Regions from separate parts of the Enterococcus sp. 22-H-5-01 genome, predicted to be linked through region 1. Evidence: riboswitches for the same ligand, from Rfam matches in the RefSeq annotation. Region 1 holds a riboswitch; the other holds the start of a gene.
What was found. A riboswitch is a leader RNA that binds a small molecule or an ion and turns the genes downstream of it on or off. The one in region 1 is predicted to bind magnesium.
Positions count from the first base shown of each region.

Region 2: another riboswitch for magnesium. It lies ahead of mgtA (magnesium-translocating P-type ATPase); the one in region 1 lies ahead of ACQKTA_RS12880 (FtsW/RodA/SpoVE family cell cycle protein).

Region 1 is NZ_CP189994.1:393,955-409,687, reverse strand. Features, by position in the region: gene ACQKTA_RS12960 (helix-turn-helix domain-containing protein) at 1-897, opposite strand, end outside; gene ACQKTA_RS12955 (TfoX/Sxy family DNA transformation protein) at 1,216-1,470, shown strand; gene ACQKTA_RS12950 (YccF domain-containing protein) at 1,745-2,113, opposite strand; gene ACQKTA_RS12945 (hypothetical protein) at 2,230-2,385, shown strand; gene ACQKTA_RS12940 (alpha/beta fold hydrolase) at 2,366-3,154, shown strand; gene ACQKTA_RS12935 (carbonic anhydrase family protein) at 3,191-3,844, shown strand; gene ACQKTA_RS12930 (Cof-type HAD-IIB family hydrolase) at 3,894-4,712, opposite strand; gene ACQKTA_RS12925 (glycosyltransferase family 8 protein) at 5,036-5,890, shown strand; gene ACQKTA_RS12920 (glycosyltransferase family 8 protein) at 5,887-6,771, shown strand; gene ACQKTA_RS12915 (hypothetical protein) at 6,815-6,979, shown strand; gene ACQKTA_RS12910 (MarR family winged helix-turn-helix transcriptional regulator) at 7,035-7,520, opposite strand; gene ACQKTA_RS12905 (pentapeptide repeat-containing protein) at 7,618-8,250, opposite strand; gene ACQKTA_RS12900 (Y-family DNA polymerase) at 8,417-9,715, shown strand; gene ACQKTA_RS12895 (hypothetical protein) at 9,718-10,146, shown strand; gene lepB (signal peptidase I) at 10,187-10,756, opposite strand; gene ACQKTA_RS12885 (pentapeptide repeat-containing protein) at 10,908-11,540, shown strand; M-box (ykoK) riboswitch at 11,787-11,954, shown strand; gene ACQKTA_RS12880 (FtsW/RodA/SpoVE family cell cycle protein) at 12,065-13,216, shown strand; gene ACQKTA_RS12875 (FtsW/RodA/SpoVE family cell cycle protein) at 13,185-14,327, shown strand; gene ACQKTA_RS12870 (phosphatase PAP2/LCP family protein) at 14,347-15,733, shown strand, end outside.
Region 2 is NZ_CP189993.1:667,870-683,602, reverse strand. Features, by position in the region: gene ACQKTA_RS03430 (glycoside hydrolase family 1 protein) at 1-48, shown strand, start outside; gene ACQKTA_RS03425 (PTS sugar transporter subunit IIC) at 308-1,360, shown strand; gene ACQKTA_RS03420 (hypothetical protein) at 1,483-1,797, shown strand; gene ACQKTA_RS03415 (GNAT family N-acetyltransferase) at 1,875-2,387, shown strand; gene ACQKTA_RS03410 (PLP-dependent aminotransferase family protein) at 2,610-4,031, shown strand; gene ACQKTA_RS03405 (nitroreductase family protein) at 4,033-4,764, shown strand; M-box (ykoK) riboswitch at 4,802-4,965, shown strand; gene mgtA (magnesium-translocating P-type ATPase) at 5,169-7,775, shown strand; gene pdhA (pyruvate dehydrogenase (acetyl-transferring) E1 component subunit alpha) at 8,164-9,273, shown strand; gene ACQKTA_RS03390 (alpha-ketoacid dehydrogenase subunit beta) at 9,276-10,253, shown strand; gene ACQKTA_RS03385 (dihydrolipoyllysine-residue acetyltransferase) at 10,381-12,036, shown strand; gene lpdA (dihydrolipoyl dehydrogenase) at 12,044-13,450, shown strand; gene ACQKTA_RS03375 (aldo/keto reductase) at 13,510-14,358, shown strand; gene ACQKTA_RS03370 (UPF0223 family protein) at 14,498-14,767, shown strand; gene ACQKTA_RS03365 (inositol monophosphatase family protein) at 14,801-15,556, shown strand; gene typA (translational GTPase TypA) at 15,676-15,733, shown strand, end outside.

The DNA of each region.
Region 1 (15,733 bases):
TGCAGTTAACGGACGAAAATGTTTTGAAAACAAGCTGACCCAGTGAGCAGAAGCATAGTAAAAAAAGTCTTCTTCCGCGGGATCTTTAGTCTTTAATTCAAAATTACTTAATTGTGAGCAATAAATCGCGGATAAAAAGTATTGCCAATCCTCTATTTCCCAATTTTTTAAAAAATCAGGTTTTGGTGGAAACTTAAAGCGACTCATCAAGTCTGCTTCTTTATCGTTTAACAATAAAGAACTTTTCTTATCAATTGCCTGGTAAGTGATAAAAATCCAAAAACTGATCATTTCTAAATTAGTTAGATTGTTTGATAACTTTAAATATTCTTCAGTCTGTAAAGCTAATTGCAAATAATTATCGGTATTAAACCAGGTAATCTGATCAAATTGACGATAAAAGCCTCGCAGAAAGACATAATAGAAACGACGAACATCAACTTCACGAGCTTTGAGACTAATAGTGGCAGAGCATGAGATATGTACACGATAATCAGTAATTTCACAATTGATTTGTTTAATTTTACGACGCAGTTTAGATTCACTGATATTATTATCTAAACAAAATTGAATTGTTGAAATTGAACGTTTTGCCAAAATCTCACGGATAATTTCAAAACCTAAATCTTTTTGGTATAAGTAGATTTTCAATGTCTGCAAATTCGAAGAAGAACGAATCAATTGAATTCCTCGTCCATTGTTCATCAATAATTCTAAAGAGTAACTTTTAGCGGTATAAAGTTCATCAATGATAACTTGCAGTTCTTTACAATTTAATCGAATTGTACCAATACTTGCGTAACCGATTTTTTCTTGCAATTCTTTTAAGGAAATTGGCGTTTGAAAACTATCAAGAATATCAATAATTTGAATTTTTAACAAAGTATTTCTGTCCATCCCCAACACGACAGTCTCCTCCTTTCATAAGTGGGATTATGATAAAAAACATCCTCATTTTTTACAATAATAGAATAAATAGCGAGAAAATACAATTATTAATTGAATTTTAAAAGAAAATAATGTCAATAGCTTAAGTTTTTTATAACAAACAATATACTAAAATGGAATAAAATAATTCTGTTTGAACTAAAAAGGGAATTAAACTGAGATTTGATATATCTCGTTAAAATTTTTCATTTTGAAATATATTTTTTTTTAGAAATGATATGTTTGGCTTTTTAATTTAAGGTATAATTAAAATAAAAGGAGTCTACAATGAGAATAGCTGAAATGAGAAATATCGGAGTGGTGAATGAAGCAAAATTAGTGCAGGTAGGGATACGTACACCAGAGGCGTTGATCGAACTGGGGGCAGAAAATGCATTTATGGAGGTATACCACTTGGTAGACAAGGGTTCTTGTCTCCATTTACTGTATGCTTTAGAAGGAGCGATTCAAGATATCCCTAAAAGAGAATTGAGTGAAAGGCGGAAAGAAGAACTGCGTAATTTTTATCAACAAATAAATTAAAATTACATGAGTTTCATTGCAGCAAAAAATATAAAAAAGTACACTATATTTAAAAAGGAAGTGTCTTTTTGTATTTATTAATATTAGTGATTTTTATTATTCTAGTGGGAGGATACAATATTTTTCTGAATCTTGCACGACGTAAAAAGAAATCAATCTCTCCCTTAATGGTAAATATTCAAGTGACATTGAATTTGGTGTTGATCCTTGCAGGGCTTGCTTATCTGATTTTTGGTTAAAAAAAGAAGACATCCGTCTTCTTTTTTTTATTAGTTTAACGAATTGGAACAATCTTTGCGCCAAAAGGCATTAAAGCTAAGCGTGCAAGTTTTAATGACTGAGCTGCAAAAGGAATACCGATGATTGTGATACATAACAAAGCAGCGCTGATTAGGTGCCCAATCGCTAACGGGATACCTGAAATAATTAGCCAAATAATATTGATAATCAGATTCATTCTGGTCGATTGGTAAATAACGTCTTTACCAAAAGGAGCAAAGCTTAAACTAGCTAATTTGAAACACTGCATGCCGATTGGAATACCGATAATGGTGATACACCAAAAAATACCTGCGACACACCAACTCAATCCTCCAAGTAAACCGCCAAAAATCAACCAGATGATATTTCCTAAACAAGACATTTTTATCCCTCCAATGATATAAATAGTGTATCATTTCTAATGAGGAATTACCTCCATCTTAAGATGGATAGAGCAAATCCAGCTAATAATAATTGTATAGAAAGAACGGTATATTTATGTATGAATCATTTCAAGTAGTATCTGCTGAAAAAAAGATAGTAGTGCAAGGCTATCATTGGGCTTGCCAAGAACCTAGAGCTGTTCTACAAGTCGCACATGGAATGGCTGAACATTTATTGAGGTATCAAAATTTTGCCGAATTTTTTGACTGAACATAGGATCGTTGTGATTGGACATGATCATTTAGGTCACGGTAAAACAGCGGAAAGTGGTACTTTAGGCTATTTTCATGATTCAACTGTCGAACATGGCCTAGTGAAGGATATGTTTCGAATTACTCAGTGGGGGAAAGAACAGTATCCTGGGCTTCCGTATTTTATTTTAGGACACAGTATGGGGTCCTTTGTTTTACGAAACTATCTATATACGTATGGACAAGAAATTGATGGGGCCATTCTTGTAGGCACCGGGCAGCAACCAACGTGGTTAACCGCTTTAGGAAAAAATACGGCTGCTGTTTTAAGTAAAATTCAAGGTGAAAAGCATCCAAGTAAATTAATAGATGTTTTAGCTTTTGGATCGATGAATCGAAAAATTCAAAACAAAAGAACAGATAAAGATTGGCTTGTAACACTCCCAACAGAGGTAAATGCTTATTTAGCTGATAAAGATTGTGGTTTTTTATTTACACTAAGCGGATACCGAGAACTGTTTTCATTAATTATTAGGTCTCAAGATAGCCGCTTACTAACGACGATTCCGACTGGATTGCCATTATTATTTTTATCAGGAAAAGAGGATCCTGTGGGAGAATATGGGAAAGGTGTGATGAAAGCTGCTTCATCGTACCGTAAAGCAGGCGTTGAGAATGTTACTGTCAAACTTTATGAAAATGCACGACATGAGCTGTTGAATGAAAAGCAGAAAGAAGTTGTTTTTCAAGATATATGCAAATGGATGGAAAAGATTTATAGAAAATGATATCATTGTAAAAATTTTACGTGATTGAGGGGTTCTATGAAAGCAGAAGTAAAAACTAAATTTTTAATTGATTATTGTCATCAACACGATTGGGATGTTCAAGGTGGGAAACTACAATCACCTATCGATATCCAAACAAATCAAACACAAATGGAGAGTACTCGTACTGGAATCCAGCTAAATCTTTCATCAATGCCAGCCACGTTTTTTAATAATGGTCAAAATCTTCAATTATTAGGGTCAGGACAAGCTTGTCTTAATCATCGTGTATTTGATTTTGTACAAGTCCATTTTCATGCCGATGGGGAGCATAGGATCGACGGCGAGCATTTCCCGTTAGAAGGTCATTTTTTATTCCAAGCACCTAATGGTCAAACCGGTGTGATTGGTGTAGTGTATCGCGCAGGAAAACATAACTCTGATTTCGATCATGTTTTAAAGCAATATGAAGAGGAAAAAGGGGAAGGGTCTTTTTCAGTTGAAACTTTGATTCCTGAAAATAAAAGTTACTATCATTATATTGGCTCTTTAACAACACCGCCTTTGACGGAAGGAATCGAGTGGTATGTTTTACAAACTGTATTAGAAGTTTCAAGCGAGCAAATCGAGCGCTTCATTTCGCTTCATGGCAAGAATAGCCGTAGTTGCCAAGCGCTCCATGACCGCCAAGTAATTGAATTTGGGGAATAGATGTATTTATATAGAAAGAAAAAGCCGCCCATTGCTTGAGCGGCTTTTTCTAGTTTAGATATTCATTTAAAACAGTTGCGACACCAGAATCATTGTTTGAGGTGGTTAAACGATCGGCTAGCTGTTTGACTGCCGGAGCTGCATTGGCCATACCGATACTCGTTCCACTGATTTCTAGCATTTCTAAATCATTTTCTTGATCCCCAATTGCTAATACTTCATTTAAATCAATGGCGAGATATTTAGTCAAAAAATTTAAAGCCGCTCCTTTATTGATGCCTTCAGCCATTACTTCTAACCAATATTTATCAGAATAAGAACTGTTGATCTGTTTTTTTTCCAGTTTGGCTCTTAATTTTACTAATTTACTAGTATTATCATCAGTAAAAGCTAATTTGAAATAACTAATATCGCCATTTCTGATTTTCTCCCAAAGGTCTTCGACCCGAGATTCTTGCAAATTGAATTGTGCATAATAAGGACTATCGACATCATTGTGGTCCTGAGCAAAATTAATTCGATCATCTTGTGTTGCCCGGCTTGCTACAACCGTAACACCTTCCTCCATTGCAAAAGAAAGAGCTTTTTTCACTGTGTCCGCTGGAATCGTATAATTTTTTAATACTTCAGCAATTTCCCCATCTTCGATCCGCGCCACATAGGCACCATTGGATGCCAAGGTATAACCATTTAATTTCAATTCAGCGAAAACTTCTCTTGCCGATTGAATCGAACGTCCAGTAGCTAAAGTGATAATTCCACCTTGCTGGTTAAATTTTTTTAGTGCTTGCCGATTTTCAGTTGTGACTTTTCCGTCTGAATCTAATAGTGTGCCATCAAGATCCACCGCTATCAATTGCATACTCATCCGTCCTTTTATGTCTTTCTATTTAATAGCTTCTTACTTTAGACTAGCTTAAACGACAAAAAATGAACAATCAAACGCTCAAATTTAATATAAATCTATTTTAAGGTCAAGTTAATTCTCAAATTTTTATTTATCTTAATAAAAAATTAATAAATTTGAAAAGTGTTATCTAGCGGTTGTTTTTGCTATTATTTTGCATAATTTATATCGTTTGTAAAGCGTATATTTTGCTAAAACTAATAAATGAGATTATTCTAATGTTTGTAAACGTTTATAAATATTTTTTATTATTTTAAAAAAATTTGGGGTAGGAGTGAAGTATCATGTTTACAAAGACCGAAGAAATTCCGGTAGTTACAGCATCTGATGAAGCATATGCTCCTTTTCTAAGTGTGATGATTGCCACATTGCTCGAAAAGACTGCGCGTAAAACACCGGTTCGTTTTCTGATTATTGATGACAATCTATCAAAATCAAGTAAAGAAAAACTGATTCAAACCGCCAATAATTTTTCCGATTCTGCAACGATTCAATTTGTAAAAGTAGATGAGGAATTATACAAAGATTTTTTAGTTAGCGACCATATTACAACGACTGCTTACTTTAGAATATCAATGCCTAAACTGTTAGCAGAAGAAAATTATCGAAAATTATTGTATATCGATGCAGATACATTAGTGTTAGATGATATCAGTACTTTGTATCAATCGAGTTTAGAAGGAAAAACGATTGGGGCAGTTATTGATCCTGGACAGACCAAAGCATTGCAACGGTTGGGTGTTACTTCTGAAGATTATTATTTTAATTCCGGCGTAATGGCTATCGATGTGAAACGTTGGAATCAACAAAAAATCACTGAAAAAACGATTGATTATTTGAAAAATAATGCTGATAAAATTATTTTTCATGATCAAGATGCCTTGAATGCAGTGCTGTATGAAGATTGGTATTCGTTCCATCCAAGATGGAATATGCAATCATCATTGATCTTTGATAAGCATCCGGCACCTACTGAAGAATATAAACAATTGTATAAAGAAGGACGTGAAGATCCTGCTATCGTCCATTTCACAGGGCATGACAAGCCATGGAACACGCTTAAAAATCATCCGTATCAAGATTTATATATGAAACGTTTGAATGAAAGTATTTTTAATGAAAGGGTGAATGTAAAATGATGAAAGAAAAAATTACCGTCGTTTCCAGTTGTAATGATGCATTTGCTCCTCATGTCTCGGCCCTATTTGTTTCGATTCTTGAAAATGCCAATCGAACGACTTCGGCCTATGAATTTTATGTGATCGATGACAAAATCACGATCAAACATAAGCGATTGATGCGAGAAACGATTTCTCCATATAATGCAACAGTTAAATTTTTAACTATTGATAAAAAGTATTTTAAAAATGCTGTTGAGAGTGATCGGATTCCAGAAACTGCTTATTATCGAATTGCGATTCCCGAATTATTTAGAGATCAAAAGATTGATAAGTTGTTATACTTAGATTGCGATATGATTGCGTTAACAGATATCTCTGCGTTATGGAAATTAGATTTGACAGATTATACGCTTGCTGCTGTTGAAGATGCAGGCTTTCATCATCGATTAGAAAAAATGGGTATTGCTTGTGATTCAGCAAAATATTTCAATTCAGGTTTTATGTTGATCAATGTAAAAAAATGGGTAGCAGAAAATGTTACTGAACGAGTAATGGATTTCATCCATGATCACCCTGAAAAATTAAAATTCCATGACCAGGATGCCCTAAATGCGATACTCCATGATCATTGGCTGCAGTTGCATCCAAAATGGAATGCTCAAAGTTATATTATGAAACGAGAAGTGTATCATCCCGATCCAGAGGGTGAGAAAGAATATTTTGAAACTCGTAGAAGTCCTAAAATTATTCACTATTCTGGACATGATAAGCCTTGGAATGAAGATTACACATCGTCATTGAAGAAATACTATGATAAATATGAACGGATGACAGCTTTTTCAGCAGAATATGAAGAAGAATTATCTTCGAAAATTTTATCAAATAAAAAATCAAGTTAAAATGATAACTTTTTAAATAAAGCAATGGGAAGGGGAGAACAATATGATTCATCTTTTAGAGAAAAAATCAGCACAAACGAAAAAACATCATGGCAAAACGAACCACTCAAAAGATACTAGTGCCACAAAATCATTAGGATTCAAAATAATATCGGTACTAGCGATCGGCTATATCACCACTAAAATCAAAAACCGCAAGAAAAATTAAAACAGGAAAAAGACGGGAGCTAAGTCATCTTTAGCTCCCGTCTTTTTATTGTTTTTTAAAAGACTGAATGATCAAGATTGCCCCAACGATCGCGCGGACGATGTTTGATTTGAGGTTCGATTTCATTGATTAATTTGGTCATGATATGATCAAATTGTTCTTTTTCTTCAGCGGTCAATGCTTCTAAAATAACCGGTTGAAAATCGTCAGATTGCTGAGCGGCTATTTTTCCTCGAGCAGTTAAAAAGATTTCCATTACACGTTTATCTTTTTGAGATTTCTCACGAGTGATATATTCTTTTTTTTCTAGTTTACGAATCATTTCAGAAGCAGATTGAGGACGCATATCCAATTGATTGACTAAGTCTTTTTGCGAAATTTTCCCATGTTCGCGAATAATACTTAGTATTTGTCCCTGTCCGCGATTTCTATTTTCAAATTTAAAAGGTCCACGAGTATTTTCCCTAAAAAATTGCATGAATAAGCTATTCAAACGCATATATTTTTGTGTTAGTTCAAGATTTAAATTTTTTTCATCCATGTGTATTTGTGACTCCTTCTCATCATTCCCTATCATTTTATCAGGTCACCGAAGTAATAGAAAGAATTATCTTAACGGGAAACGATTGATTTTCTATCTAGAGATAATTCTCAGCCTCATATTGTGTCAGCCAAAAATGAATCCCACCGGTCGAGTCCACCCAGCGATTTGGATTAAAATTTTCAGCTTCGACCCATTCGCCGACACGATAAATAAAATGATCGTCTACATAAGAAACCGCCTCGTTATAATTTTTATAAGTGTGCATATCTTTGATTGATAGGACTTTAGCTTTATCACAACGACAGCAAGTAGTTGTTGCGGAACTTCTTCGAGCTTCACTAGGGATCAATAGTTGTACAATACGATGGCCGTAGCATTTTTTATAACCCAAAAACGCGCCTTTAACAGGGCAGTGAAGGGCAAAAAACTTAGTTGTTGCATCAGAAATAATAGCCGTCAAATCAGCGTTTTCTAACTTTGCATGAAACAAATTAGTACCGGAAATATCAGCTTCATTTAGACTAGAAGCTTGAAAATCTGTACCTACCAATGAAGCATTTCGCAAAATACTTTGAGAAAAATCACAATCGATACATAAACAATTATCAAAATTTGCTCCGGTCAAATCGGCACCCAAAAAATTGACCTGTTTAAATATCAGATCATGAAAATTTGCAAATGACAATTTACGAAAAGAATAATCCTGGTTTTTTAAGACAGGCTGCATGGAATATCTCCCTTCTGTTAAATAAAGTTAATTCATTTTAGCATCTTTTGAAGAAGAAGATTCATGAAATTTAGTTTGGAAAGCAGTAGATGAATAATTGACAAATACTTAAAAAAAAATTTAAACTAAAAACGAACATACGTTTGTTTTTTAAAGGAGGCTTAATATGAATCTTTACGTAGATGAACCAGTTAGAGATGTATTTTGTATGGATTCAAAAAGTTTTTATGCTAGCGTGGAGTGTGTCGAGCATGATGTCCATCCTTTAGAGGCACTTTTAGTCGTGATGAGCGGCGATCGTGAGAATTCAGGCCTCGTTTTAGCCGCAAGTCCTAAAGCAAAAGAATTATTAGGCATTAGTAATGTGAGTCGCGGTTTTGAGATTCCTAATCATCCTGATTTGATCGTTGTACCTCCAAGGATGACACTTTATATTGATTACCATATGCGAATTCAAGAAATTTTTCGTCACTATATGGCGGATGAAGATATTCATACTTATAGCATCGATGAGCAGTTCGGTGATTTAACCCATAGTTGGAGACTATTTGGTGAGAGTCCAACAGAAGTAGCTAAGCAGATTCAGCGCCAAATTATGGAACAATTAGGGATTTATACTACTTTAGGAATTGGAGATAATCCATTGTTAGCTAAAATTGCGATGGATATTGAAGCTAAAAATGATTCTACGCGCTTTGCTGAATGGCATTATCAAGATGTTCCTAAAAAAATTTGGCCAATTAGATTAGGCGACTTTTGCGGAATCGGCCGACGAATGGAAAGACGTTACCAGTTAATGGGTTTTTACACGATGGGTGATTTGGCACATAGTGACCCATTTGAGTTGAAAAATCATTTTGGGGTCATGGGAATGCAACATTACATGCATGCGTGGGGGATTGACCGTTCCGTCTTGTCACAAAAAGATCTATATCCTAATAAAGAGAAATCGATCGGTAATTCTCAGATTTTACCAAAAAATTATGCCCGTAAATTAGACATCGTAATAGTTATTGCAGAGATTTGTGAGCAGGTTTCTCAAAGATTACGTAAAAAAAATTTATTAGGTGCTACGCTGCATTTAGGTATCAGTTACGCTTACTATGGAAATGGTAAGTGTGAGGGATTTCAACACCAGCAGAAAATATCCGCGACACAACAATCAAAAGAGTTAACCGCAGCAGCGATTGGGTTGTTCGAAAAGTATTGGGATCATTCGGAAGTCCGTAGAATAGCTATTACAGTTGCTAGCCTATCATCTGCAGGAAGTTTACAACTAAATCTTTTCGAAGAACCACAAAAAACAATCAAAGAAGATCAAATCGATGAGGTAATTGCTCAAATTAGAAGCCGTTATGAATTTGCATCGATTGTCCGAGCACATTCGATGATTGAAGGAGCAACAGCTATCAAACGAGCTGGTCTGGTTGGTGGACATGCAGGTGGAATGGAAGGACTTGAGTAACGATGATTTACGATGATGAAAGTGCAGAAAAACTTTTTCTTGAAGCTAAACGGGTTTACCAAGATCGCGGTATGCTGAAATGGGTAGGCTTTTATCTATCTGATCATACTGCAGAATTAACCAAAGATAGTCAGAAGCGAAATCATATCAACAAAGAAAAAGTGCAAATGAGCATGGAAGAAATTGGTGGACTGCTTCAACAGGCCTATTTAAAAAATCAGCGAGTCGCACTACAGCTATCCGCGTTAGATAATGAAGGGCAGTTTCAAGATGAGTTGGTTGGAAAGCTGGCTGGTCAAAGAGATAACTTGATTTTTTTAAATGAAGAAACGCGAGGGATACTTCAACTGACAATTGAACAAATTCATCATGCAGAAATTATTCTACCTCAAAAAATTCTTTCGCAAAAAACGAAGGAGATCAATGAATGAAAAAGTAAAAAGCCCTGACACAGTATGTCAGGGCTTTTATTTAAAAGATTTTAAATTCATTTAATGGCCAAAAACGTAAAACAACTTTTCCTTGAATCAAAGATTGATCTACAAAGCCGAAAATTCGGCTATCCTTTGAGATTAGACGATTGTCTCCTAAAACAAAATATTTATTGTCGGGAACTGTGACATCAAAATCATTGGTGAAGCTGGTCGCATTGGCAGCTTGTTCTTGGAAACCTGTACTGTACGAATATTCGCTTGCTAATTTATCTTTTTTGAATTTTTGCTTGTAATCATCAAGATAGGATTCATCGTATTTTTTTCCATTGACAGTCAGCACGTCATCTTTCATAATTACACGATCGCCAGGTAGTCCGATGATTCGTTTTACTACATAGACACTTTCATCATCAGGTTCTTTGGTAGTGATGATATCTTGTCGTTGGAGCGAAGATATTTTAGATGTAATCAAACGTTGTCCATCATGTAATGATGGATCCATTGAGTGTCCATCTACTTTGACAGGAGAAAAAACAAACATTCTAGCTAGAAAAACCAATAAGATAATTAGGACTATAGGAAGCCATTCTTTTAATTTATTATTCATAATTCACCTCGTTCGAAGATAATTTTATCATGCTTCAAAGTAAAAAGCTCTTGTTAACTTCTTTTGTATCAGAAAATTTTGATTCAACTAGAGAAAACAGCTTTTTTGTGGCACACTAAGAAGCATATCAACATAAATAAGGAGTAAATTTATGACACGCAATTATCCAGCTCCTCCGAGCCTACCACGTTCTTTTTCAAATCATTTTTATTTAGAAGATGAGGCCTTGATCGATGAAGTTCAGGTTGCCGATGATGATTATAGTTATTTGGAATTTGAAAACGTGATTATACGTCGCTCGTTTTTAGAAAAAGTTACCTTGCAGCGGACAAAATTGATCCGTTTTGAAGCTAGCAATACAGTATTTAAAAATTGTGATTTTTCAAATCTTGATTGGATTGGTGGGAGCTTCCATCAAGTGAACTTTGAAAATTGTAAGTTAACAGGGTGTAATTTCGCTGAGAGTTATTTACGAGATTGTCAATTTAAAGATTGTGTGATCAATTTCGGATCATTTAGCAATACAAATCTGAAAAATGTGGCTTTCGAAAATTGCCAATTAACGGATAGTGAGTTTTATGAAGTAACATGGAAGCATTTATTTCTTGTGAATAATCAATTTGACAATAGCAATTGGATGCGAACCAATTTAAAGGGCTTGAATTTTACACAGAATCAATTTAGCAAAATCGCTTTTTCAATGGAACAGCTTAGTGGACTGAAAGTTACGGCTTATCAAGCATTAATAATTGCTGCAGGCTTAGGACTAGAAATAACAGAATAAATACACCGGCTCTTAAGAATAAGAGCCGGTGTATTTATTACAAATGCCTAATTATTTCCGGCTTTAGTAATTCAAGACATTGGTTAGGGCGTTTGCGTAAAGTGTATATATTTTTTAGGATACAAACGTGATTTTAAAATAAATGTACGGTTATTTTATAAATAAATCTAAAGAAATGGTTATATTCTTTAAAACCTTTTGATATTTATCTTCAGAAAAAGTAGTATTCTTTGTGAAAGTAAATATAAGTGAACTTGTTAGGTGAGGCTCCTAAACAAACATAAGCTATTGCGCAGAAACGTCGAAAGACGCCAATGTGTAAAACAGGAATTGTCGGATTAAGGCTTTTCATAAAATAGCTAAGAGTAATTCTTTACGTTGTTTAGTGCTAAAACTCAGACGATGAGATTGTATGAGACACCAAACTTGTTAGTTCTTTTTGCTAACGTTTGGTGTCTTTTTTAGTTATTTGTGGTGCTGCTCTCGTCTATAACATCGACTTAGACGAAGAGGGGGAAATAAAGATGACGAAAAAGAAAAAGATCGATTGGCTTCTAGTACTGCCTTATTTAGGTACAAGCGTAATTGGTCTTTTAATGGTCTACAGCGCAAGTTCGTATCGCTTGATAGCGGCCGGTGAAAATCAATTTTCATTATTTATGAAGCAAGCAATTTTTATGGGACAAAGCTGGATAATCGTGTTACTGATTTATCGAGTAAAAAGTACGGTGATGCTACAGGGAAAGTTTGCCAAAATTTTATTGGTGATCGGATTAGTCAGTTTGGTTTTAGTCAAAGTCCACGGGGTGAGCATCAATGGAGCACAACGATGGGTATCGATTATGGGGATTCAATTTCAACCATCAGATGTGACCAACGTCGCATTGATCTTTTATTTGGCGTATTTCTTTCGTAAAGAACGAACAACTAGAGAGCTAGTTGCTCCCTGCAGTATCGTTTTCATCAGCAGTTTACTAGTCTTGTTCCAACCTAAAGTTACTGGAGCTATCATGATTTGGCTTATTGCGTTAGTGATTATATCAACAGCTCAATTTCCTTATCAATTAACAATTCTGATTTTTTTAGCGCTCGTTTTAGGTGCAGTAGCTGCGGGAGGGTTGATTCTTTTCTTAGGCAGTCATCAATTACTTCCGGGAATCTTCGCCCACACGTATGATCGGATTCGTTTAGTGGGAAACCCATTTTTAGATCCGTATGGTAAAGGTTTTCAAATGAGTAATTCTTATTACGCATTATATAATGGCGGATTTTTTGGTAGAGGGATCGGCAACAGCATTACCAAAAAAGGCTACTTACCTGTAGCAGAGACAGATTTTGTCTATTCTATTTTAGTTGAAGAATTAGGTTTGATCGTTGGTCTAATCGTTTTAGCAATGCTCTTTTTGATTATATTGCGTTTATTCGTATTAGCATCAAAAGAAACACAACAGCAAGTTAGTTTGATTTATTTTGGTGTTGGAACCCTTCTATTGATTCAAACAAGTATCAATATTGCGAGCATTTTAGGGTTGATCCCGATGACGGGGATTCCTTTACCCTTTATCAGTTATGGTGGAACAAGTTATCTTTTATTATCGATAGCGTTGGGTGTCTGCTTAAAATTTTCTTCGGAGGATCGTGCCAATGAAAAAACGCCTGAATTACGAATCATTTAATTATTCATTGTTTTTACCGATCCTAGTTTTTTATTTGATCAGTGTCATTGTTCAAACGATGGCGGCGAGTCTAGATGGTGCAAACGTAAAAAATGTCATGATCAAACAAATTATTTTTTGTTTTCTTTCTTTATTGGCGATGGGAATTGTTAGTCGTTTTAAAACTGCCACTTTTTTAAAATATGCACCGGTATTCTATGTCATTTCTTTAGGTATCATGGCTTTATTGTATTGGTTTTATGATCCAGCCATGTACTTAGTTACGGGAACAAAACGCTGGTTACGATTTGGTGGTTTTTCATTTCAACCATCGGAACTGATGAAATTAAGTTTTGTACTTTTTATGGTTCGTTTAACGGTGACTTATGAGATGAATTGTGCGGAACGGACCTTGAAAAGTGATTTGCGGTATTTAGGTAAAATTTTATTGTACAGTTTACCAACCTTTATTTTAATGTTCGTTCAACGTGATTTTGGGACTAGCTTAGTCTTTATTGCTATTTTAGGTGCGTTATTTGTTATATCTGGGATGCATTGGAAAATTTTAGCGGTAATTACTGGTTTAGGTGCTAGTGCAGGTGGTACGTTACTATTTTTAGTTTTTAGTAAATGGGGAAACAAATTACTTTATGCGCTGCACTTTAAGACCTATCAATTAGATCGGGTACGAGCTTGGGTCGATCCTTTTCAATACAAAGATTCCATCGCCTATCAGCAAGTTCAAAGTTTATATGCAATTGGATCTGGTGGATTGATTGGAAAGGGATCAGAGCAAACCGCTGTGTATGTGCCCGTACGCGAATCCGACATGATTTTCACTGTAGTAGGAGAGAATTTTGGTTTTATAGGTGCAACGTTTGTTGTGTTTCTTTACTTTTATTTATTTTACCAAATACTTTCTACTGCTATGCGGACCAATAATAAAGCCAATTTATACGTGGCCGTTTCTTTTGTTTTTGGCTTGTTGTTCCAAATTTTTGAAAATATTGGAGCAGCGATCGGAATTTTACCATTAACAGGGATTCCGCTGCCGATTTTGAGCCAAGGTGGGACATCGTTGATTGTTTTAGGAATCGGTTTAGGGATCATGATGGGATTCAAAGAAAATTAATAGAGAATAGAGGTTAATTATGCGAAAGAAATTTTTTTTAACTAGTAGTATCGCACTGGTAGCGTTACTAGGTCTTAGTATTGCGGTTACGTTAGATGCACATTGGTTGCAAGGGGTGGATCATTTTTTTATTGATCATCGCATCCCTAATATATCTGTTGTTACTACTATAGTAGGCTGGATTGCAAAAATAGCAACAATCGGACCAATTTTAGTATTATTTAGTTTATATTCACTATATTTGTTAAAAATAAAACAAAATAGATTGATTATATGGGGCTTTCTAAATCTATTTTTCGTAAGTGGAGTAGGCTATGTCTTAAAACATATCATTCAACGTACTAGGCCTGAGGAACTTCAATATATTACACGGGATTCTTATAGTTTTCCTAGCGGTCATTCTCTTTTGGTTACAACGTTAATTTGCTCGTTTTTAGTTGTATCTATTTTCTTAGAAAAGCGAGTGTCAAAAGAACAGAAACTGGGATTAGGTTTATTTGCATTGTTGATTATCGGAGGAAGAATTTATTTAGGAGTCCATTATGTTAGTGATGTTTTAGCAGGATTATTTCTAGCTGTAGGAGTTACTTTAGGAACGGCTGCTTTGTTTTATCGCTATTTGCTTTCTTTTCCGAGTAATTCAAGGAGAAGTCGGACTTCGCTATTTTCAACTTGGCAAAAATTACTCTTAGGCGGCTTAGTCGTATTACTGACTTTAGTTTCAGGAATTAGTGTATTTGCTTTAAAACTGCATCATAGCTCGCAAAAAGTGGCTGATTCTATGTATGCTCCGATTGAAAGGTCGGGGAAAACTAAATCTCCCGAAGCTTCAGAACCTATGAGTATTTTGATTCTTGGGATCGCCAATGATTCTAAACGCCAAACTGATTATCGTGCAAATACGATTATGGTTGCAACATTAAACAATGAAACGAAAAAGACGACATTGACGAGTATTCCTAGAGATTCATATACTGAAATCGTTGGAGCTGATTATGAAGATAAAATAAATCATGCCCATTCGATCGGCGGACCAGAAATGATCATGGATTCAGTAGAGAATATGCTAGATATACCACTGCATCATTATGTTTCTGTGAACATGGATGGTTTGGAAACATTAGTCGATGCCGTAGGTGGGGTGACGGTAGATAACGATTTTGCTTTTTCTGCGGAAGGAATCAATTATCCTAAAGGAAAACAGCACTTGAATGGTTGGGAAGCTCTTCAATACTCTAGAATGCGGTATGAAGATCCAATGGGAGATTATGGTAGGCAAGGCCGTCAAAGAGAAGTCATTGAATTATTGGTAGATAAGATCTTATCTCCGAAAAGTCTCTTCAATTACCAGAAAATCTTAGATAGCATCGGTGAAAATGGAAAAACAGATTTAACATTTGATCAAA
Region 2 (15,733 bases), on a different replicon from region 1:
TTTGATTGGTATAAGAAAGTTATTGCCACAAATGGTGAAGAATTATAAGTGAAAATAACCTTGCTAATATCAGCAAGGTTATTTTTTATCTCATATTATTAAACCTGAAGAAAAAAGTCATGCTTCTCTTTTTACAAGGTCGTAAATTGTACGGGGAAAGTTCACCTTTCTTTTTTAAATAGAATAGTAAGCTTATATATTCTATAATTCGAATCTTTTGTCAAATAAATTAAAAATTCAGTGGATAAAGGGCAAATTTTATGGTTTAATTTACTTTAATGTTTTATTAAAAGGAGGTTAATTTTATATGAAAGAAAAAACAAAAATAGTGCCGAAAATTTTCATAAATAGAATTTTAGCAGGAACAGCAACGGGGGTTATCGTGGGACTAATCCCCAATGCCGTCTTAGTTGCTGTTTTAAAATATCTTAGTCAATATAGTTTAGCAACTACAATTGCTCAATCAGCAGCAATTTTTCAAATCGCTACTCCGTTGATTATTGGAGCGTTGATTGCTTTACAATTTAGTTTTAACCCGATGAATATGATGGTGGTAGCTGGATCGGCGTTTGTAGGTTCAGGTGTTATAAAATTTACACCTGACTTGGGTGAAAATGGACTTTATGTCGGAGCAGGAACAGGGGATATTATCAATACGATGATCACTGCTTCGATTGCTGTTTTACTGATTTTAGTAATTGGTGATCGATTTGGATCGGTAGCTATCGTATTAACACCCATTGTTGTAGGTATTGGGGCCGGAACGATTGGTTTTTATCTATATCCATATGTGACTGCAATCACCTCAACGATTGGAATGATCATTAATAATTTTACCACGTTGCAGCCGTTATTAATGTCGATTTTAATTGCTTGTTCTTTTGCATTTTTGATTATTTCGCCAATATCTACAGTAGCGATTGGAGCTGCGATTCAATTAAATGGTATTTCTGCAGGCGCTGCTGCTATGGGTGTCGCTGCTACAACAATTGTATTAGTCGTCAATTCATGGAAAGTAAATAGGTCAGGGATAACTATCGCAATTGCTTTAGGAGCTATGAAAATGATGATGCCTAATTTATTTAGAAAACCAATTATTTTAGTTCCCTGTTTAATGACTGCTATAGTTTGTTCAATCCCAGTGGCTTTATTATCTATTTCAGGAACGCCAGGTTCAGCCGGATTTGGTTTAGTGGGATTAGTGGGTCCGCTGGCTTCTTTAGATGCTGGTCTAAATATTGGATTAGTCGTTCTTTGCTGGATCGTAGTTCCCGTTATCGTAGCTTTGGTTTTACAATTTATTTTTGAGGAAATTTTAAACCTATATAATAGAGAGGACGTATTCAAATTTTTAGGATAAAACTCGGACGCATAAATTTTTTCGCATTTAGTTTAATTAGATAGAAAAAGAATCCTTTCAAATAGAGAACATTCGTTCTATAATGGGTCATGAACGAAAACAAGTAATTATTGGAGGGTATTATGAATCCCAAAGAGTTAAAAGAATATATTGATGAAAAAGCACCGAATGCGTATGAAACTTTTTTTGCTAGTGCAAAAGAATATCAAAATGAAAAAAATCAAAAAAGACAGCCTGCGAAGCGTTGGAATGAACGGAAAGTAGACCGTAGTGTCGAAAAAATGTGGGATGGGGTCATTAGTACGATCCATAATTCTTTATCAATGAATATAAAAGGTGAAGATCGGAAAAATTATGAAGCTTGGGTGGAATTTATCGAGAAAAGTGAATTTTTAGTTAGTTTTGAGGAACAAATCGCAGAAATAGAATTTGAATAAATTAAGCTATTTTTTTGAAATCCTATTTTTTAATTGTTATTATCGTTAGATAGTTCTAAGGCAAAGGGGATAGTATTTTGAGTGACATTAAAAAGATTGATAGTACTGATTTGAAGCAGCTTCAAACAATTAGCATTAGAACATTTACGGATACATTTGGAAAAGATAATACGGAAGAAGACTTAAACAACTATTTGGAATTAGCTTATGCAGATCAAGTGCTGACTGACGAAATCAATAATAGTGATTCTGAATTCTATTTTATCTATTTAGATGCTAGAGTAGCTGGCTATTTAAAACTAAATGTTGATTCAGCGCAAACTGAAAATTTTGCTAAAAATGGACTTGAAATTGAACGGATCTATATTGATCCAGATTTTAAACGAAATGGTTTAGGAAAAAAACTGTATGAACTAGCAGTTAAAAGAGCGGTTGAGCAATCAAAAGATTCTATTTGGCTGGGCGTTTGGGAGCACAATTTAGCTGCTATGGAATTTTACAAAAAAATGGGCTTCGAAAAAGTGGGACAACATTCATTTTTCATGGGTGAGGATGAACAAATCGATTTCATTATGCAGAAGAAAATTTAGCGATTAAGAGCGAGTATGGTTGTTGAAAAACAAGATACGCGCTTTTTTTATATGAAAATTGACAGATAATATTCTAGAGTTATTTTCCAGCTATTTTATTTAGTAAAAATGAAAAAGTAAAGCAATCGATTCGTCTATTTTAAACTTTATTTCAGCGATTCATTGACAGTCTTATTAGATTGGTTTAGCTTTAAATCATCCAATAATAAATGAGGGATTAGCATGTGGACTTTAAATGACAATAAAGCAATACCTATTTATCAGCAGATCATGGAACAAATTATCGGCTACATTCAAGACGGTACGTTACAGCCTGGAGATCAGGTGCCGGCAGAGCGAAAGTTGGCTGATTTTTATCAAGTTAATCGATCAACGGTTGTCCATGCATTAGATGAATTAGTCAGTCTCGGCTGGGTCATCAGGAGGCAAGGCAGTGGAACGATTATCAACGAAGGAAATTGGGGACGCAGTACGATACCGCGTGTCGATTGGCGGAGTTTTTTTACCCAAGATAGTTTGCGAAAAGATCCGTATGCAGAAAAAATCCAACAATTACTTCAAGATCCAACAGCAATCGATTTTTATTCAGGCGAACTGCCGTTAAGTTTGATTCCAGATTTCCGTTTTCCTTCTTATACATGGGAAGAATTATTATTAGAAGAGCGAAAACAAGGAACTTTAGGCTATCAGCCTTTGCAAAAAGTGGTTTGTGAACGAATAAAGCGAGAACAGAAAATTGAAGTTTCTTCAGACCAAGTATTGATTACTTCAGGAGCCCAGCAAGCTATGTTTTTATTACTACAGGTCATGTTACAAAGTGGGGATAGTGTAGCTATCGAAGACCCGTCATTCTTATATTCATTACCCATTTTTGCTAGTGCAGGTATTAAACTCTATGGAGTAGAATTAGATGATCAAGGGATGCGTATCGATAAATTGGAACAGTTGATTTTGACAAAAAAAATCAAATTAATCATTATTAATCCAACGTTTCAAAATCCAACTGGAACGACAATGTCTGAGCAAAGACGTTCAGAATTAATCGCACTTAGTCAAAAATATCAATTGCCAATCGTGGAAGATGAAGTGTTTAGTGAATTGAATTTTCAAACAGTTCCAGCGTCATTAAAAGAATTAGCTCCGCATCAAGTGATTCATTTAGGGTCGCTATCAAAAATATTTGGTTCTTCGATCAAAATTGGTTGGATCGTTGCTGATCAGGATTTAATTCAGCGCTTATCAGAAGCAAAACAGATAATGGATTTTTCAATCAGTGTTTTCCCACAAGTTATTGCCTATACAGCACTTAAAGATCCAAACTTTGAAGCGCACCAAAAAAAATTAGTCCAGACGTTGAAACAAAGAGCTAGTGACTTTGAAGCACAAGCAAAAAATGTTTTTGACGATTGGGAAATCTCATCGATTTGTGGTGGAATGTATGTGTACCTAAAGTGGAAACATCAAAAGTTAACACGAAAAGATTGGGATATTTTTATTAAGCACAAAGTATTAATTGCGCCGTCCTTCCTATTTAGTAGTGATACGATGGCGATGCGCATAAATTATACTCGTATGGATCAACATGGCCAACAAGTATTTTTCGAAAGGTTGCAGAAAATCTCAACTGAATTGAGGAGGAAATAATATGGATGCATTGGAAGTAATGAAGAATCACCGGTCATATCGTCAGTTCGATCAAGAATATCAATTATCAGAGGATGAACTAAAACAAATTTTACAAGCGAGCTGCCAAGCTCCGAGTTGGATGAATGGTCAAATGTACAGCATTATCGTGGTAAAAGACCGAAAAATACGAGAACAATTGGTTGAATTGAACCCAGGAAATCCGCATATGCTTCAAAGTTCTGTCTTCTTGATTTTTGTTGCTGATTTACATCGAACGGAAAAGGTAGCGCAACATTATCAAATGGATTATTTGATTGAAGAAAGTGTCGATCCTTTGATCACTGCAGTAACAGATACAGCCTTAGCTTTAGAAAATGCAGTGATTGCAGTCGAAGCGTTAGGTTTAGGTTCCGTGGTAGTAGGTTCGATCCGTAAAGATATCGAAAAAGTGAGCGCGCTACTAAACTTACCTGAAAAAGTTTTTCCGGTCGCTGGATTAAGTATCGGAAAACCAATCGTAGAGATGAATCTTAAGCCCCGCCTTCCAGAAGCCGCAGTGATTCATTATGATACGTATCAAGAATACGATTATAATTTAATTGAAGACTACGATGATACAATGGAAAAATTTGCGGAAGCTCGGGAAACGAAACGCTGGAGTAAAAAGTTTGCGGATTATTTTAGTAGTTCTCCCAATAAAAAGGTTGATGCATTTCTGAAAATAAACAAATTTTTTCATGCTAAGAATTGACAGCCCTATGTAAGTAATTTATAGTTAATTATGAAAGTTAAATAATTGTTAGGTGAGGCTCCTATATGGACACAGGCTACTGCCCAAAAATGTCGAGAGACGCCAATGGGTAGAACAGGGATCATCGTGAAGGTGATTCATAACGTAGCTGACAATTCTGTCTACGCCCTATAGTGCTAAAGCTCGACGATGAACATCGATGGATTTTTCGCGCGTGCTCATTTTCGAGTATGCGTTTTTTTGTGTGCTATTTAATGGGAATAATTGTTTAAAAGATAGAAAAAGCATATAAAGTGCTCAAAAAAGAGAGGATGTGAGGAAGATGGATCATGAGGACAGTCGACCCAAAAATGAATATAACAGGGCGGCTTTGGTTGTCCTGAAATTTAGGAGGAACCACTATGATGAACAAAAAAAACCTTCTTGCTCGCCAAGTCAACAAAGACCAAGAACTTAAAAAATTAGCACTTTTATCTGACCGGGATTTATTTTTAAATTTACGTACTTCAATGCAAGGACTTTCTGAAGAAGATGCTCAAAGCCGCTTAGAAGAATATGGTCCTAATGAAGTATCAGCACAAAAACCAACACCAGGTATTCTATTATTTTTACATGCCTTTAAAGACCCATTTGTTTATGTATTGGCATTATTAGCCATCGTTTCTTTAGCAACGAATGATATAGAAGCGTCTGTCGTCATGACAATCATGATCTTAGCGAGTGTTTTAATTACGTTTATTCAAGAATATCGTTCGCAAAAAGCAAGTATTGAATTAAAAGAAATGATCGAAAATACCGCTGCGATCACTCGTAATGGTGAAACAAAAGAAATTCCGATGGATGAAGTTGTTCCTGGTGACATTTTGACGTTAGCGACTGGCGATATGATTCCAGCAGATGCCGTTTTGATTTGGACAAAAGATTTATTCGTCAACCAATCATCGTTAACGGGAGAATCAATGCCTGTTGAAAAATATTTAAAAGAAACACGTGAAGTAACTGAAGAAACAACGGCGTTGGACTTAACAAACCTCGTGTTTATGGGTACGGATGTATTAAGTGGTCAAGGGAAAGCCATTATTTTAAAAACTGGACAGCAAACATTCTTTGGTGATATTGCGAAAAATGCCACGACGAAACGCGGTAAAACATCTTTTGATATCGGTTTGGCCAAAGTAAGCAAATTATTATTACGAATGGTCTTAGTCTTGTTCCCATTAGTTTTCTTAATCAACGGTTTAACAAAAGGGGATTGGAGTAGTGCCTTCTTCTTTGCAATTGCGGTAGCTGTCGGTTTGACGCCTGAAATGTTACCGATGATCGTAAGTTCTAATTTAGCAAAAGGTGCCTTGACGTTATCTAAGCATAAAGTAATCGTAAAAGAATTGGCCTCAATCCAAAATTTAGGAAGCATGGACGTTCTTTGCACAGATAAAACAGGAACGATCACAGAAGACCGTGTCGTTTTAGTCCAACATTTAGATCCTTTAGGAAATGAAAATGAACAAGTATTAGATTTAGCATTCATGAATTCAAGCTATCAAACAGGCTGGAAAAATTTAATGGATATTGCGGTGATCAACTTTTTTGAAGAGCAGCAACGGCATTTACCTTATCAAACGGTCAAGAAAATTGATGAGATTCCTTTTGATTTTTCACGTCGTCGGTTAACAGTAGTTATGAAGGCTGATGATCATCAATTGATGATCACAAAAGGTGCAGTCGAAGAAATGTCAGCTGTTTGCAAGTATGTTGAGATCAACGGCGAAACAATGGAATTGACACCAGAAATCCGGCAAGAGTTGCAAGCAGTCAATGAAAAAATGAACCGCCAAGGGATGCGTGCCATTACGGTTGCTGTTCGACGAGATGCACATGATGAAGCGATCTACTCTACCGAAGATGAAAAAGATATGACGTTAGTTGGCTTTATGGGCTTTTTGGATCCAGCAAAAGAATCAGCAAAACCTGCTATCGAATCATTACAACAACATGGAGTTGCTGTAAAAGTATTAACTGGTGATAATGCGATCGTTGCTCAAAAAGTTTGTCAAGATGTGGGTATTCCAGCAGAAAGTTTTATTTTAGGCAATCAAGTAGACCAAATGTCAGAAGAAGAATTGCAGCAAGCAGCAGAAACGACTAATTTATTTGCGAAACTTAATCCGATGCAAAAATCACGAATCATCGAAGCGCTCCAAACGAAAGGGCACACGGTTGGTTTTATGGGTGATGGGATCAATGATGCTCCAGCCTTGAGAAAAGCAGATGTTGGGATTTCAGTGGATACTGCTGCAGATATTACTAAAGATGCTAGTTCGATTATATTGTTAGAAAAAAGCTTAGGCGTGTTAGAAAATGGTGTCATTGAAGGCCGTCGAGTATTCAGTAATATGATGAAGTATATTAAGATCACGATTAGTTCAAACTTTGGGAATGTTTTTTCTATTCTAGTAGCCAGTGCATTTCTACCATTTCTACCCATGCTATCAATTCAATTATTATTACAAAATTTGATTTATGATATCGCTCAGTTGACGATTCCTTGGGATAACGTAGATGAAGAAGAGTTAAGTGCTCCAACAAAATGGGAAACACGTGGGTTACTAAAATTCACCGTATGTATCGGGCCAATCAGTTCAATCTTTGATCTACTAACGTTTTGGGTGATGTGGTTTGTCTTCGGTGCCAATACTGTTGGAACGCAAAACTTATTCCAAACGGGTTGGTTTATGGTAGGTTTAACAACACAATCGTTAGTCGTTTTAATGGTACGGACGAAAAAAATTCCTTTTATTCAAAGCCGGCCAGCTCCGCAAGTTTTTGCTAGTCTATTGATGGCAGTGGTAGTGGGAGCAATCGTAGTAATGAGTCCGCTAGCTCAACAATTCGATTTCGTTTCTTTACCTAATGCTTATTGGTTATGGTATGTCGGGATTGTTATTGCCTACATGCTAGCTACGCAATTAGGGAAAGTATTATATATAAAACTTGCTAAAGAATGGATTTAAATTGTAACAGAAGAAGGTACAGCCTTCTTCTGTTACTTTTTTTTGTGAAAAAATATAACAATTATTTTTGAATGTATCAAAACTCACAAAAGAAATCAATTTTTTGTTTTCATGGTTTTCAAAAGAAAGCTTTAGATAGGTAAAAAGAGTGTTTTGCAATTTTTCAATAAATATACATAGAAGTAGGACATTAAATATAATGAACTAAATTTCACAACCTTCAAAAGTGAAACGCTTCAATTACTTCATAAATGACGAGCAAGTTTGTTGTCAATTGAATATAAAAATGCTAACTTAGAGAAGAAGGGGCAATAGCAATAATACAGATTGACTTGCTGTTGCACTATGAACAAAACTTAACTTATTTAAGAGAGGAAAGTGTGACACCATGGCAGAAAAAAAGTTATCAATTGATTTTGAAGCCTTACTAAAAGATGTAAACGCGGATTTCCCCGTGTATCAAGCGTTGGATGAAGAAGGAAAAGTAGTAAATAAAAATCTTGTTCCTGATCTATCTGATGAAGAACTTGTTGAATTAATGACCTCAATGGTTTGGTCTCGTGTTTTGGATCAACGCTCAACTGCTTTGAACCGCCAAGGCCGTTTAGGTTTCTTTGCGCCGACTGCCGGTCAAGAAGCCAGCCAATTAGCTAGTCAATTTGCTTTTGATAAAGAAGATGTTTTATTACCGGGATATCGTGATGTACCACAATTGATTAAGCATGGCTTACCCTTAAAAGAAGCATTTTTATGGTCTCGCGGACACGTAGCTGGAAATAATTACCCAGAGGATTTAAATGCTTTACCACCTCAAATCATTATCGGCGCTCAATATGTGCAAGCAGCTGGTGTGGCTTTAGGCTTGAAAAAACGCAACAGTAAAAATGTTGTCTTTACTTATACTGGTGATGGCGGATCATCTCAAGGTGACTTCTATGAAGCAATCAACTTCGCAGGGGCTTATCATGCAAACGCTGTATTCTATATTCAAAATAACGGTTTCGCTATTTCAACTCCGCGTGAAAAACAAACAGCAGCTAAAACATTAGCTCAAAAAGCTGTTGCAGCAGGTATTCCTGGTATTCAAGTTGACGGAATGGATCCATTAGCTGTGTATTATGTTTCGAAAAAAGCACGTGAATGGGCAGCCGATGGCAATGGCCCAGTCTTGATTGAAACATTAACTTATCGTTATGGTCCACATACATTGTCAGGTGATGATCCAACTCGTTACCGTACAAAAGATATGGATGATGAATGGACGAAAAAAGATCCATTAGTTCGTTTCCGTAAATATTTAACTGAAAAAGGTTTATGGTCAGAAGAGCAAGAAGAAAAAGTGATCGAAGATACTAAAGAAGAAATTAAACAAGCAATTACAGAGGCTGATCGTGTACCAAAACAAAAAGTTTCTGATTTCTTGAAAAATATGTATGAAGTACAACCGCAAAATATTAAAGAACAAGTTGAATTCTATGAAGCGAAGGAGTCGAAATAATCATGGCACAAAAAACAATGATCCAAGCAATTACAGATGGCTTAGCTCTGATGCTTGAAAAAGACAAAGAAGTTTTAATTTTCGGTGAAGATGTCGGTAAAAATGGCGGTGTTTTCCGTGCGACAGAAGGTCTTCAAGAAAAATTTGGCGAAGATCAAGTTTTTGATACACCTTTAGCTGAATCAGGAATTGCCGGACTTGGTTTTGGTCTTGCGTTACAAGGCTTCCGTCCAGTCCCAGAAATCCAATTCTTCGGCTTCGTCTTTGAAGCAATGGATGAAATCGTAGGTCAAATGGCTCGTACTCGTTATCGTATGGGAAATACCCGTAATTTACCAATCACAATTCGTGCACCTTTTGGTGGCGGTGTTCATACGCCAGAACTACATTCAGATAACTTAGAAGGTTTGATGGCTCAATCTCCTGGTTTACGTGTGGTTATTCCTTCAAATCCTTATGATGCAAAAGGATTATTGATTGCTTCAATCCGTAACAATGATCCAGTTGTTTTCTTAGAACATATGAAACTTTATCGTTCATTCCGTGAAGAAGTTCCAGAAGGAATTTACGAAGTACCCTTGGATAAAGCAGCTGTTACAAAAGAAGGCAGTGATATTTCAATCATCACTTATGGCGCAATGGTTCGTGAAGCAATCAAAGCAGCCGATAATTTAGCTAAAGATAATATCAATGCTGAAATCATTGATTTACGCACTGTCGCTCCGCTAGATGTAGAAACAATTATCAAATCAGTTGAAAAAACTGGTCGTGTAGTTGTTGTTCAAGAAGCTCAAAAACAAGCTGGTGTTTCTGCACAAGTTATTTCTGAGATTTCAGAACGTGCAATTCTTTCTTTGGAAGCGCCAATCGGTCGGGTTTCTGCTCCAGATACAATTTTCCCATTTGGACAAGCTGAAGGTATTTGGTTGCCAAATGCATCCGATATCGAAGCGAAAGCAAGAGAAATCGCAACATTTTAATTTGATGTACTAATACCATTCGTCAAAATGCGGCTTGAAAGTGTTTTGATGAGTGGTACTTATAATGGAGACAAGCGGTTTATTTTTTCGAAAAATAAATACATTAGTAAAATAAGGAGCGAATATCATGGCTTATCAATTCAAATTACCAGATATTGGTGAAGGAATCGCTGAAGGCGAAATCGTAAAATGGTTCGTTAAAGCTGGCGATACAATCAATGAAGACGACACATTATTAGAAGTACAAAATGATAAATCAGTCGAAGAAATCCCATCACCTGTAACAGGAACAGTCAAAAAAATCATCGTTGACGAAGGAACAGTTGCTAATGTTGGCGACGTATTAGTCGAAATCGATGCACCAGGACATGAAGACAATGAAGGAGATTCAGGTGTTTCCGCAGAATCACAAACACCATCAAGCCCAGCAGCTACTCCAACAGAAGATACTAAAAAAAGTGAAGATACAAATGCTGAAAGTACTGGCGGCGGTGTTTTCCAATTTAAATTACCAGATATTGGTGAAGGAATCGCTGAAGGCGAAATTGTAAAATGGTTCGTTAAAGCTGGCGATACAATCAATGAAGACGACACATTATTAGAAGTACAAAATGATAAATCAGTTGAAGAAATCCCATCACCTGTAACAGGAACAGTCAAGAAAATCATTGTTGACGAAGGAACAGTTGCTAATGTCGGCGACGTATTAGTCGAAATCGATGCACCAGGGCACAATGATTCAAGTGCAGCACCGACAGAATCATCATCAACTGCTGAAGCACCAAAAGCTGAAGCAAAGGGTGATACCACAGTTGTCGAATCAAGCAATCCAGATAAGCTCGTCTTGGCTATGCCATCTGTTCGTCAATACGCACGTGAAAAAGATGTTGATATTACTCAAGTAACTGCGACAGGTAAAGGTGGAAGAATCATCAAAGATGATATCGATACGTTTATCTCTGGTGACCAACAAGCACCAGCAAAAGCAGAAAATACAGCATCTAAATCAACAGCAGGAGAATCGTCAGCACCAACCAAAGCAGATAAACCTGCGCAACCATTTGTATCTACTATGGGTGAAATGGAAACACGTGAAAAAATGACACCAACACGTAAAGCAATTGCAAAAGCAATGGTCAATAGTAAACATACTGCACCACATGTAACATTACATGATGAAGTAGAAGTGTCTAAACTTTGGGATCACCGCAAAAAATTCAAACAAGTTGCTTTGGATAATGGGACTAAATTGACGTTCTTGCCATATGTTGTTAAAGCTTTGACAGCGACAGTCAAAAAATATCCTGTCTTAAATGCATCAATCGATGATTCAGCACAAGAGATCGTTTATAAAAATTACTATAATATTGGTATTGCGACAGATACGGATCATGGATTATATGTTCCAAATGTTAAAAATGCGGACACAAAAGGCATGTTTAACATTGCTGATGAAATCAATGAAAAAGCCGCTTTGGCTCATGATGGGAAATTAGCAGCAGACGATATGCGTAATGGAACGATTACTATTTCAAATATCGGTTCAGTAGGCGGCGGTTGGTTTACACCTGTTATCAACTACCCTGAAGTAGCGATTCTTGGAGTCGGAACAATCGCACAACAACCGATCGTTAATGGCGAAGGTGAATTAGCAGTTGGACGCGTAATGAAACTTTCATTAAGCTTCGACCATCGAATCGTTGATGGCGCGACAGCGCAAAAAGCCATGAATAATATCAAACGTTTATTGGCTGATCCAGAATTATTATTAATGGAAGGATGATAAAATCATGGTAGTTGGAGATTTTGCCATTGAATTAGATACAGTTGTAATCGGTGCGGGACCTGGCGGCTATGTCGCTGCTATCCGCGCTGCAGAAATGGGACAAAAAGTAGCGATCATTGAACGTGAATACATCGGCGGCGTTTGTCTGAATGTCGGATGTGTTCCGTCTAAAGCATTGATTTCTGCGGGCCATCATTTTCAAGATTCTTTAGATTCTTCAATGTTTGGAGTCAGCAGTGAGAACGTTTCGCTCGATTTCTCTAAAACACAAGAGTGGAAAGAAAATGAAGTCGTTAATAAATTGACAAGCGGTGTTAAATTCTTATTAAAAAAACATAAAGTAGAGATTATTGAAGGAGAAGCTTTCTTTGTTGATGAACAAACACTACGTGTGATCCATCCAGAATCAGCTCAAACTTATTCTTTCAATAATGCTATTATTGCAACTGGGTCTCGCCCTATTGAGATTCCAGGATTTAAATTTGGCGGCCGTGTTTTAGATTCTACTGGCGGTTTGGCTTTAGAATCAGTGCCAGAAAAATTTGTTATCATTGGTGGCGGTGTAATCGGAGCTGAGCTAGGCGGTGCTTATGCTAACCTAGGTTCTCAAGTTACTATTCTTGAAGGAACACCTCAAATTTTGCCAACTTATGAAAAAGACATGGTTCAATTAGTTGAAAAAGATTTTGAGAAAAAAGGAATTAATATTGTTACTTCAGCGATGGCTCGTGAAGCGATTGATAATGGAGACAGCGTAACTGTCCGTTATGAAGTGGATGGAAAAGAACAAACGATCGATGCGGATTACGTTATGGTAACAGTAGGTCGTCGTCCGAACACAAATGACATGGGCTTAGAACAAGCCGGCGTTGAAATGACCGATCGTGGTATGATTACTGTAGATAAACAAGGTCGTACAAATGTATCAAGTATCTTTGCTATCGGTGATATCGTGCCGGGCGCAGCATTAGCTCATAAAGCTAGTTATGAAGCTAAAATTGCTGCAGAAGCAATTTCTGGTAAGAAAGTGGCCGTAGATTACAAAGCGATGCCTGCAGTAGCCTTTACTGATCCAGAATTAGCGACGGTCGGTATGACAATCAAAGACGCGAAAGAAGCCGGAATCGAAGCGAAAGCTTTCAAATTCCCGTTCTCTGGTAATGGTCGTGCGTTATCATTAGGAAAAACAGAAGGATTTATTCGCTTAGTGACTACTGTCGAAGACAATGTCATCATCGGTGGTCAAATTGCTGGAGTGGGTGCAAGTGATATGGTTTCAGAACTTGCATTAGCGATTGAGTCAGGTATGAACGCTGAAGATATCGCATTGACAATTCATCCCCATCCATCATTAGGTGAAATCGTAATGGATGCATCGGAATTAGCATTAGGAATGCCGATTCATATTTAAATGAATGTTGCACCGTATAACAATTGTTGTACGGTGCTTTTCTATTAGGAGGTAAAAGTATGCAAACAATAAAAATTGGAGAAAAACGGGTGCCTATTATTGGCTTAGGAAGTTGGCATATGGGCGATGACCTTCGTTTAAAAAAGCAAGAAATTAATTCGATTAAAAAGGGGATCGAAGCAGGTATTGCTGTCATTGATACAGCAGAAATGTATGGAGAAGGAAATTCTGAGTTGATGTTAGGAGAAGCGATCAACTCGCTAAATCGTGACAATTTATATTTGATCTCAAAAGTCTATCCTTGGAATGCTTCAAAAAAGCAGTTGCCCGTCAGCCTTGATCAGAGTTTAGAGCGTTTAGGAGTAGACTACCTCGATTTATATCTACTGTATTGGCGTGGGTCGATTCCTTTAGAAGAAACAGTAGAAGCGTTAGAACAAGCAAAACAAGCCGGTAAAATTCGCGCATGGGGCGTTTCAAATTTTGATGTTGCAGATTTGGAAGAACTCTATTCAGTACCTAATGGCCAATATTGTGCTGCTAATGAAGTTTTGTACAATTTAGGTAGCCGAGGTATCGAATATGATTTACTTCCTTGGATGCAAGAACATGCGCTGCCTTTGATTGCTTATTCACCGATTGCCCAAGGAGATACGCTAGGAAATGAGTTTCAGCAACAAAAAATTTTACAAGCAATCGCAGATAACCACCATGCGACTGTATTTCAAATTCTATTAGCATGGACACTTCGAAATAATAATACATTGGCTATTCCGCAATCAAGTAACAGTAAGCATGTAATTGAGAATATAAATGCTGCCGAAATAAGTTTGACTGAAAATGAATTAGCTGAAATTGATCGAATATATCCTAAACCTACTAAAAAGCAGTCTTTAGCGATGCTCTGATCAATTATTTTCCAAGTGAATAAGTTGAATAAGCTGATTACTCATAGTTGTGTAATCAGCTTTTTTAGCTGGATAGGTTTTATAGTAAAGTGGATTCCATTCTTGTGGTAAACTAGCTAATGAATGAGGTGGAAAACAAATGGCAAATTATAGTTATCCAATCGATGAGGATTGGACACATGAAGAATTAGCGAAAGTAATTACTTTTTTAAATCTTGTTGAAGAAGCCAATGAGACAAGTGTTGACAAAGAAAAATTTATGGTTGGCTATAAAGAATTTAAAACAGTTATTAAAAGTATCGGAGAAGAAAAAAGACTCGGTCGAGATTTTGAACAAATCAGTGGCTATTCTTTATATCGAACAGTTCAACAGGCAAAAATGACTGATTCTAAACGTTTTAAAATCTGAGGTGAAGATTACTAGCAGATATGGAGGGAGATTATGGAAAAACAGATTATTGATTGGATCTATGAAGCTGCTGAAAAGATAAAAGCTGGATTGGGCGAAGCACTAAAAGTTGATCAGAAGAGCGGTAGAACAGATCTTGTTACAAATGTGGATAAAGCTGTACAAGAGTTTATTGTCGATAAAATCCATGTGTTTGATCCAGATGCGAAGATATTAGGTGAAGAAAATGGTCAAGATCAAACACCCATCGATAAAGGACGGGTCTTTTTAATTGATCCAATTGATGGAACACTAAACTTCGTGATGCAACAAGAAAATTTTTGTATTATGATTGCGGTCTATGAAGAAGGTGTGGGTCAATTAGGATTCATTTATGATGTTATGCGTGATGAACTTCTCTGGGGTGGTCCAAAGGTGGGGAAAGTTTTTTATAATCATAAAGAACTAGCGAAACCTGAAAATAAATCATTAAGTCAAGGTTTAATGGGGATGAATGCCGGTTTATATCGTGAAAATCACTATCATGCCCAAACAATCGCAAAAGAATCAATGGGAATTAGAGTTTTGGGATGTGCAGGCTTAGATTTTATTGCCATCTTAAAAGGAACTCAAATTGGCTATATGAGTCTTTTGAGCCCTTGGGACTATGCTGCAGGGACGATCATGATGAAGCAGTTAGGTATGACTTTCCATGGCGCAAACGCGCAACCATTACATTTTAATACGCGTGAATTTTTTATTGGCGGGACTGCTGCAGCAATGGCGGAAATACAGGCTTTTGATCAATAAAATTCTTAAGAAATGATTTTTTCTGAAAAAGTGAAAATGTTTTACTAACACTCACTACGATTTTCTGTTATAATTGTCAATCGAGTGAGTCTCGCGTTACAAGAAAAGGAGCAATTAATTTGAAATACAGAGAAGATATTCGCAACGTAGCAATTATCGCCCACGTTGACCATGGTA